3 regions of the Mycobacterium shimoidei genome follow, and region 1 is predicted to be linked to each of the others. Evidence: predicted binding sites of a transcription regulator. Region 1 holds the regulator's gene; each other region holds the start of a gene.
What was found. The regulator LexA, encoded in region 1, represses DNA repair genes until DNA is damaged. The targets are predictions, from matches to a motif close to CGAACANNTGTTCG.

Region 1 (3,275 bases):
CTCACGCTCGAAATCGTCTGCGGAGGAAAAGGATCGGTACACCGACGCGAACCGTAGATACGCGACCTCATCGAGCTCGCGCAGCGGTCCGAGGATCGCCAAACCGACCTCGTGGCTGGGAACTTCGGGTGAGCCCTTCGCGCGTACGGTGTCTTCTACTTGCTGCGCCAGCAGGTTCAGCGCGTCGTCGTCGACCTGGCGGCCCTGGCATGCCCGACGCACGCCGCTGATGACTTTTTCCCGACTGAACGGTTCGGTGACGCCGCTGCGCTTGACCACGGCCAGCACTGCGGTTTCCACGGTGGTGAATCGCCGCCCGCATTCAGGGCACGACCTGCGACGCCGGATCGCTTGACCTTCGTCGGTTTCCCGCGAGTCCACCACCCTGGAATCCGGGTGACGACAGAACGGACAGTGCATGGCCGCTCCTTCACCGCGCTGGTAGCCGGGTAGTTCAGGACAGCCTGAGCCTACCCGCGCCGCGCTGTGCGGACTCAGCGTCGTCGAGATCGGCCGGCGCCATTCGCCGTGCACGGCTCAACCCGTCAGCCGACCGGGGCGATCAAGGTCTGGCCCGCGGCCAGCGCGGGCGTGTCCAGGTTGTTGAGCTGGCGGATGCGCTCGACGACCTGACCGCGCGGCGCGTCCGGCGCCACGCGCCCGGCGAGGTGCTGCAGCGACTCCCCCGGCTCGACCCGCACCACGGCGAGCCGCTCCGGTACTCCGGCCGAACTGCCCTGCACCGCGTCGCCGAAGTGCGCCACCACCCCCAGCCAGATGGTGATCAACGCGGCGAGCATGGCCAGCGCGACCGTCGTCGCCGGCGTGATCGGGCGCGGCCGATGCGGCGCCGTGGACAGCATCACGCCCGTGCCCCGGTAGCGCGGCGGCGCGACGGCCGGCCGCGACGGCCGCGGACCCCGCGACCTCGGCCGGCCGGCGGGGCTGATCGGCTGGATCCGGACCGGCCTGACCACGCTTCGCCGGCCCGGCCGCGTCGTCTCGATGACTGTCATCTGTGCCCCTTTCCCGAAGAGAGTGTCGATCACTTGTTCGAAATATAATCGATAGTGCGTTCGAATTCCGAACGTGTGATCGAACTGTTGCATTGTGTCGGGCAGCGTACGACACCGCACCGACAAGCACGGACCCCGACGAGGGGGCGCGATTCGACACGCCTCGAACAAATGTTTGAGCTTTGGGACAATTGCGGCTACATTCGTCCCTATGAGCGACAGCAGCGAGGGCCCCGGCGTGCAGCGCCGCGAACGGGCGGCGGATTCAGCCCTGACCGAGCGGCAACGAACCATCCTGGAGGTCATCCGCGCTTCGGTCACCAGCCGCGGGTATCCGCCGAGCATCCGAGAGATCGGTGACGCCGTCGGCTTGACCTCGACCTCTTCGGTGGCCCATCAGTTGCGCACGCTGGAACGCAAGGGCTACCTGCGCCGGGATCCGAACCGGCCGCGCGCGGTCGACGTCCGCGGCGCCGACGAGGCCGCCGGGCCCACCGTGCTCACCGACGTGTCGGGCTCGGACGCGCTACCCGAACCGACATTCGTCCCCGTCCTGGGCCGGATTGCCGCAGGCGGCCCCATCCTCGCCGAAGAAGCGGTCGAAGACGTCTTCCCGCTGCCCCGGGAGCTGGTCGGCGAGGGAGCGCTGTTCTTGCTCAAGGTGGTTGGCGACTCGATGGTCGACGCCGCGATCTGCGACGGAGACTGGGTGGTCGTACGTCAGCAGAACGTCGCCGACAACGGCGACATCGTCGCGGCGATGATCGACGGCGAAGCCACCGTCAAGACGTTCAAGCGCACCGGCGGTCAGGTCTGGCTGATGCCGCACAACCCGGCTTTCGACCCCATCCCGGGGAACGACGCCGCCGTGCTCGGCAAGGTTGTGACCGTGATCCGCAAGATCTAGTCAGCCTTCAGTCCGCCGTTAATCAGCTTTGGTGAAACCGTTCGCTTGCGCGACTTCTTCGCTGCTGAACCATATTTCGGCAAACGCGTCGTCGTAGAGCGAGCTGTCGGGCGTGTAGTACAGACCAAAGCTGGCGTTGCCCTTGACCGGATAGCCGTCAGGTGCCTCGTGCGGGTCGTCCAGCGGAAGGTGGATCGTCGGGTAAGCAGGCCCGCCGGATGCGGCCGGCTCAAGTCCGGCATCGTCGTCATAGTCATTATCGTCGTCATAGTCGTTGTCGGCGGCTGCGTGTCGCCCACCGGAACTCACATTCACATCGCTGGCCGTGGGAATCCCCGTCGGTGCGGTGTCCACCGCGTCGGGATCTTCATCGGCGAGTTCCTGATCGAATCCGGAACGAATCGCGGCGGTGTTGCTGTCGTCGTCCATCCGGCCCTCGTCGAGGCGGGCGCCGACGCCGGCACGCGGCCTCCATTCGACCCCGGGCCGGTCGGGCACGTCCGCCGCCGACTCGGCATACGCATCGGGGAACGGGACCGGGCCGAGGTCGCTGCCAGTGTCGGCCTCCCACTGCTGGTCCGTCTCCGGGACCATGTCGTAACCGCGCTGGATGTCGCGTTCGGGTTCGAGCGCCGGTGTCGGCATGCGAGCAGCGGTAACGCGGCGGCGGCGCCGTCGCACACCCAGTGCGATGAGCCCGAGCAACAGCAGCACCGGGATGATGCCAGACAGCCACCACCATTGCCATGGGCGTTCAGAGCCGGTGTCGGCGGGCCGTGCGACGCCGGACGGAGACTGCTGTCCCGGTATCTGCAGACCGGACAGCGCCGTCGCGAGGTTGGCCGGCTCGGTGCTGAACGTGTTGTTGGCGCGGTCCCAGGAGATTTGGCCGCCGGTGAACTTCTGCGTGACCACGTCGTGGTCCACCGTCTGATCCCCCACCGGCGGGCCCAATTGACCTGCCGCACCCCGCAGTTTGTCCCACGCGGCCTTTATGGCACCGCGCACAACGAACGCCCCGTGGTCGGGTGTCCAAAAGATCACCGGCTCGTCGGTGGCGGAAAACGTGCTGACCCGGCTGGGCTTGATCGGGCCGTCGGCCTCGTTGGTGGTGGGGAACCCCAGGTCGCCGGTGGGCCCGCCTAGTGATTCGTACTTCGCCAAGATGTCGGTCTCGACGGCGTTAGCACCGGTGGCGGGGCTGAAAAACACCTTGCCCTCGGCGAAGTTCTGCGCCTGTCCGTCGTCGCCAATGGGATACTGCCCGCCTTGCTTGGCGCCCAGCGGACCGGTTTCTCCGCCGGCCGAACGCCAGGCCAGATTGATGGCGGCGGTCGCATCGATCGGCACCT
Region 2 (3,275 bases), 4.1 Mb from region 1:
GAGCAATTCTTCGGGAGTCCATTGCCGGAACGGATCGGCGGTCAGCGCCGCATCGAAGTCGGCGTTTCCGATCGCGTAATCGCGGTAGCCGGACGTCATCTGGGCGAGTTGGGCCAACGTCACCCGGTTCGCGTTCGGGATGTCGGGAAGCCAAGTGGACAGCTTGTCGTCGAGGCGTACTCGCTTCTCGTCGACGAGTTTGAGCAGCAGCGTCGAGAGGTAGGAGATCGCGACCGCTCCGTTGCGGAAGAACATGCTCGTCGTCGCCGGCACACCGGTCATCGAGTCGCCGGCCGCCTGCGTGACGATTTCCTTGCCGTCCACCGTGACCCGAACGATCACCGCTCTCAGATGAGCTTGGGCCATTGTGTCCCGGACAATCTTCATCACCGCTTGGGCTTTCGCCGGATCGGCGGAGGACGGGGACGCGGGCAGATCACCGCTTGACGTACAGCCCGTCGCGAGCACGGCGAGGGTGCACAGCATCGAAGCCAGCCGCCGGAACATAGTCAACGCTGATCGTGTCCTAGCCGACGTGCCAGTTGTTCGGTGAATGCGACGACACGGTCCGGGCTGTCCAGCGCGTAGCTCGCCGCCGTGGCGCGATCACCATCGTCGTCGTGCCGTACCACGATTCCCACGCCGTCGTCGCGCACCGCATCGAAGGCATCCTCGTCGGTGATGTCGTCGCCGAGATAAATCGGGAAAAGCCGATCTTCGGCGGGGTCGCGGATGTGATCGAGCACCCAGCGCAGCGTCTTTCCCTTGTCCCAGTTGATATCCGGGCGTAGCTCGATGACCTCACGCCCGGTCGTCACCCGAAGCCCGGTGCGCCGGCCGGCGGCACGTACCGCCGCTGCGACCTCACCGACCTTGTCGCGCGCAGCGTTACGGTAGTGCACGGCGACGCCAAAGCGCTTGTGTTCTACCGCAACACCGGAGATCGTGGCAAGCTCGTCGCGTAAATCGCCGGCCGCCTGCTCCAGCACCGGGATGCTCGCCGCCGCCTGTTCGTTCTGGTGGTGTTCGCCGCGCGGCCCGGTCAGCTCGAAACCGTGACTGCCCGCATACCAGATACCGGGCAGACCGATCCGCTGCCGCACATCGGCGAGGTCGCGGCCGGACAGTATCGCCACCGGGCAGCGCGCCGTCAACGCCGTCAGGGCGTCGGCGGCGCCGGGGGCCAGCCGCGCGGCGTCGGGGTCGTTGACGATCTCGGAAAGTGTTCCGTCGAAGTCGTAGAACACCGCGAGGTGCTGCGCGGCCACCTGGTCGAGGACATCCAGGGCGTCGGGCAGTTGCGACATCCGTCGGTCACCGCGGCGCACCTGGATGTCACCCTGATCGGAGACGACGGCGTCCGCGCCGTGCCCGCTTGCACGGAGCCCGATCACCAGTGCAAACCCGGCGGCCCGGGCGGCAGCGATCCCGTCCGCTGTCGTCGTCACCACGGCGCACCGGCCCGGCAGCGCTGACAGCCGGCGGGCCGTCTCGACGAGGGTGGTGCTGTTGGCCGGGGCGGTGCGCACACCGGCATCGCGAAGCTGTGCCAGCAGCGTGGCCTCGGTCGCGGAGGAGCCCAGGTCGAACAGCACGGCGTCATGGCGGCGCGGGTCGATCGTGACCGCCAATGCTTCGCCCCTATCGTCCCTGTCGTCGTTGCGTCGCCTTAGCCTAGAGAGACGGTCGGCCAAGTGCGCCCGGTGGCCCGGCTATCGTTATTCGAACATATTTTCGATAGAGTAGCCGGGTGGGCTGGAGTAACGGGCCGCCGAGCTGGTCGGAGATGGAGCGGGTGCTCAATGGCAAACCCCGCCGCGCCAGCACGGTTGATGTACCTCCAGAAGACGGTCCCCGGTCACGCCGGCGTGGCAAGTATCAGCCGCCGAGCAACAGCCGGGCGGTGCGTTCATCGGTCGCCTACGCCGAGTTGCATGCGCATTCGGCGTACAGCTTCCTCGACGGGGCCAGCACCCCGGAAGAGTTGGTCGAGGAGGCGGCGCGGCTGGATCTGCGCGCCATCGCATTGACCGACCACAACGGCCTGTACGGGGCGGTGCGGTTCGCCGAAGCCGCCGCGGAACTGGACATGGCCACCGTGTTCGGCGCCGAGCTGTCGTTGGGGCCCGGTGCCCGCACCGACCAGCCGGATCCGCCCGGCCCGCACCTGCTGGTGCTGGCCCGTGGGGCGGAAGGGTATCGACGGTTGTCTCGGCAGCTGGCCGCAGCACATCTGGCCGGCGGAGAGAAGGGCAAGCCACGCTTCGACTTCGACGCGCTGAGCGACGCGGCCGGTGGGCACTGGCAGATTCTGACCGGGTGCCGTAAAGGCCATGTCCGCCAGGCGCTTTCCGACGGCGGACCGGAAGCGGCCGCGGCGGCGTTGGCCGATCTGGTGGATCGATTCGGGGCCGACCGGGTCAGTATTGAATTGACCCATCATGGCCAGCCTGTTGACGACGAACGCAACGCCGAATTAGCTGGGTTGGCAAGGCGATTCGGGATCGACGTGGTGGCCACTACCGGCGCGCATTTCGCCGCGCCGCCGCGTGCCCGGCTGGCCATGGCGATGGGTGCGATACGGGCCCGGCAGTCCCTGGACGAGGCCGCCGGATGGCTGGCGCCGCTGGGTGGTTCCCATTTGCGGTCCGGTGAGGAGATGGCCCGGCTGTTCGCGTGGTGTCCTGAGGCGATCACCGCTGCCGCCGAACTCGGCGAGCAGTGCGCATTCGGGCTACAGCTGATCGCCCCGCAGCTGCCGCCGTTCGACGTGCCGCACGGGCATACCGAAGACAGCTGGCTGCGCGAGCTGACCCTCACTGGCGCCCGGGACCGCTACGGCACGCCCGATCAGGCGCCAAAAGCCTACGCGCAAATCGAACATGAGCTGAACGTCATTGAGCAACTGAGATTTCCGGGTTATTTCCTGGTCGTGTACGACATCACCCGGTTCTGCCGCCAGAACAACATCCTGTGCCAGGGCCGGGGATCGGCAGCCAACTCGGCGGTCTGTTATGCCCTCGGGGTCACCGCGGTCGATCCGGTGGCCAACGAGCTGCTGTTCGAGCGTTTCCTGTCGCCGGTGCGCGACGGTCCGCCCGACATCGACATCGACATCGAGTCGGATCAGCGGGAAAAGGTCATCCAGTACGTCTACGACAAATACGGTCGCGACTACGCCGCGCAAGTCGCCAACGTCATCACCTATCGGAGCCGGATCGCGGTGCGCGACATGGCCCGTGCCCTGGGCTTCTCGCAAGGTCAGCAAGACGCCT
Region 3 (3,275 bases), 640 kb from region 1:
TGGGGTAATGCGGCTGGCGTGGCCGACGCACAGATCCCAGGCGTGGGGATCCCGGGTGGTCGCGAGGGGACCGATCACCGCCGTCGAATCCGAGTAGACGAAGGTCAGTGTCGCTACCGCGTATTGCGGACACCCGGGCCGACAGCAGCGCCGCGGAACATTCACGCTCGCGAGGTTATCGTGCGAGAACGTCGGCGCAGCGGTGGACACGCGCATCCGGCAAGGCGGCGATGTGCAACCGTTACCATCGGCTCAGTGAGCGATTGGCGCAGCTCTGGCCGGTCGAGACGTCGGGCGGTGGCGCGGCGCGGCCGAGATATGCGTGGGCCGTTGCTGCCGCCGACGGTGCCGGGGTGGCGCAGCCGGGCAGAGCGGTTCGACATGGCGGTGCTGGAGGCCTACGAACCGATCGAGCAGCGCTGGCAAGAGCGGTTGTCCGGTCTCGACGTGGCCGTCGACGATATCCCGCGCATCTCGGCCAAAGATCCCGACAGCGTGCAATGGCCGCCGGAGGTGGTCGCAGACGGGCCGATCGCCCTGGCCCGGTTGATCCCCGCCGGAGTGGACGTGCGCGGTAACGCGACCCGGGCGCGGATCGTATTGTTTCGCAAGCCGATCGAGCGCCGCGCGAAGGACACCGTCGAACTCGCCGAATTGCTGCACGAAATTCTGGTGGCGCAGGTTGCCACGTATCTGGACGTCGAACCCTCGGTCATCGACCCGACGATCGACGACGAATAGCTTGGGCCATCCCAAGCCCGGATTAGATGATGCCGCGCTTCAGGCGGCGACGCTCCCGCTCGGACAGGCCACCCCAGATGCCGAACCGTTCGTCGTGCGCGAGTGCGTATTCCAGGCACTCGGTGCGCACCTCGCAGCCCAGGCAGATCTTCTTGGCCTCGCGGGTGGAGCCGCCCTTCTCGGGGAAGAACGCCTCGGGGTCGGTTTGCGCACACAATGCCCGGTCTTGCCACTGATCTGGCGTAACCGGGGCTGGGTCAACCACTTCGACCACATCAGGAACCAAGCTCAGGTGAGGACGGCCCGTTGCTGCCCCCAGCGTCGAGTCGGTATTGGCGCGCGGTGTGCTTCCCATTACGCCCCGAAGGTGTTCATAGGACATGCTCCGCCTCCTTACCTGATTCGTGGTTGTGATGTGCCCCTGTTTTGATGTGGCCATCACCCGATTCGAACATATGATCGAATCACGGTCTGCGACACCGAATCCGGCCGGCTAACCGGGAAATGACACTGATGAGATTACACACGTGTTGTCAGTCCTGGTCAAGCAATTCGCGAGAATTCCATACCATCCCGTGACCGATTTTTGACCGCACTGCGCCCGTTTAGCCCTCGGCGTGTCGCGCTCCAATTGCCCGGCTCGCCCCGAAACGGCACCGTCACCGGGCGCGTACTGTCGTCCGATGTGAAGGTCACGGTCTTGGTCGGCGGTGTCGGAGGCGCCCGGTTCTTGCTTGGCGTACAACAGCTACTCGGCTTGGGCCAGTTCGGCTCCGGGCAAGCGTCCGACCACGAGCTGACCGCGGTGGTCAACATCGGTGACGACGCCTGGATGCACGGCTTGCGCATCTGCCCCGACCTGGACACCTGCATGTACACCTTGGGGGGCGGCGTGGACCCCGAGCGCGGGTGGGGCCATCGCGACGAAACCTGGCATGCCAAGGAGGAACTTAACCGCTACGGTGTGCAGCCGGATTGGTTCGGCCTCGGCGACCGCGATCTGGCCACCCATCTGGTGCGCACACAAATGTTGCGGGCCGGCTATCCACTGTCGCAGGTCACCGCTGCACTGTGCGACCGCTGGCAGCCCGGGGCAACGCTGCTGCCGGTCAGCGACGATCGCTGCGAAACGCATGTCGTCATCACCGATCCCACCGACAGCAACCAGCGCGCGATTCACTTCCAAGAGTGGTGGGTACGCTATCGCGCCGAGGTCCCAACACACAGCTTCGCCTTTATCGGCGCCGAAAAGGCCCACGCCGCAACCGAAGTGCTCGATGCGATCGCTGACGCCGACATCATCTTGTTGGCGCCGTCGAATCCGGTGGTGAGCATCGGTGCCATCCTGGCTATCCCGGGTATTCGCGGGGCGCTGCGCTCGACCAGCGCTCCAGTCGTTGGCTACTCTCCGATCATCGACGGAAAACCCCTGCGCGGCATGGCCCACGAATGTCTGACCGTAATCGGCGTGGAGTCCACCGCCGAAGCGGTCGGCCGGCATTACGGCGCACGCTCGGGCAACGGCATCTTGGACGGCTGGCTGATCCATGACGGCGACCATGCCGACATCGACGGTGTCACCGTGCGGTCGATCCCGCTGCTGATGACCGATCCGAGCGCGACCGCCAAGATGGTGAGCACCGGACTGGAGCTCGCGGGCGTCGCAGCATGACCGAACACGGCGCGGCGTCGGGAATCGAAATCCTGCCTGTCACCGGGCTTCCCGAATTCCGTCCCGGTGACGACTTGGGCGCCGCCATCGCCGAGGCTGCGCCGTGGCTGCGTGACGATGACGTAGTGGTGGTCACCAGCAAGGTGGTGTCCAAATGTGAGGGCCGGCTGGTTCCGGCGCCCGACGACGCTGAGGCGCGAGATACGCTGCGGCGCAAACTCGTCGATGTCGAGTCGGTGCGGGTACTGGCCCGCAAGGGCCGCACATTGATCACCGAGAACCGGCTGGGCTTGGTGCAGGCGGCCGCCGGGGTCGACGGATCGAACGTCGACGCAGCCGAACTCGCTTTGCTTCCGGTCGATCCCGACGCCAGCGCCGCGGCGCTGCGGGACGATCTGCGCAGCCGCCTTGGCGTGACCGTCGCAGTGGTGATCACCGACACGATGGGCCGGGCATGGCGCAATGGCCAGACCGACGCCGCCGTCGGAGCGGCCGGGCTGGCGGTGCTGCACAACTACGCCGGTGCAGTCGACGCGCACGGCAACGAACTGATCGTCACCGAGGTCGCCGTCGCCGACGAGATCGCAGCGGCCGCCGATTTGGTCAAGGGCAAGCTGACCGACATCCCGGTCGCCGTCGTCCGTGGCGTTGCGGTATCCGACGACGGCTCGACGGCCCGGCGACTGGTGCGCTCCGGAACCGACGACCTGTTCTGGCTCGGGACCGCCGAAGCGCTGGACCTCGGCCGCCGGCAAGCCCAGCTGTTGCGCCGCTCGATACGTCAGTTCGCCGACCAACCGGTGCCGGCGCAGCTGATCGAGGCGGCCGTCGGCGAAGCACTCACCGCGCCGGCCCCGCACCA

Region 2: the regulator LexA is predicted to act here: its motif matches at 1,724-1,737, upstream of MSP7336_RS00600 (error-prone DNA polymerase).
Region 3: the regulator LexA is predicted to act here: its motif matches at 1,190-1,203, upstream of cofD (2-phospho-L-lactate transferase).

Annotation. Positions count from the first base shown of each region.
Region 1 is NZ_UEGW01000001.1:4,170,182-4,173,456, forward strand. It holds gene nrdR (transcriptional regulator NrdR) at 1-420, opposite strand, end outside; gene MSP7336_RS20125 (LysM peptidoglycan-binding domain-containing protein) at 546-1,016, opposite strand; gene lexA (transcriptional repressor LexA) at 1,228-1,923, shown strand; gene MSP7336_RS20135 (sunset domain-containing protein) at 1,942-3,275, opposite strand, start outside.
Region 2 is NZ_UEGW01000001.1:115,316-118,590, reverse strand. It holds gene MSP7336_RS00610 (serine hydrolase domain-containing protein) at 1-507, opposite strand, end outside; gene otsB (trehalose-phosphatase) at 510-1,631, opposite strand; gene MSP7336_RS00600 (error-prone DNA polymerase) at 1,751-3,275, shown strand, end outside.
Region 3 is NZ_UEGW01000001.1:4,811,850-4,815,124, forward strand. It holds gene MSP7336_RS23355 (DUF3499 domain-containing protein) at 1-165, opposite strand, end outside; gene MSP7336_RS23360 (metallopeptidase family protein) at 319-741, shown strand; gene MSP7336_RS23365 (WhiB family transcriptional regulator) at 764-1,123, opposite strand; gene cofD (2-phospho-L-lactate transferase) at 1,427-2,413, shown strand; gene MSP7336_RS23375 (coenzyme F420-0:L-glutamate ligase) at 2,410-3,275, shown strand, end outside.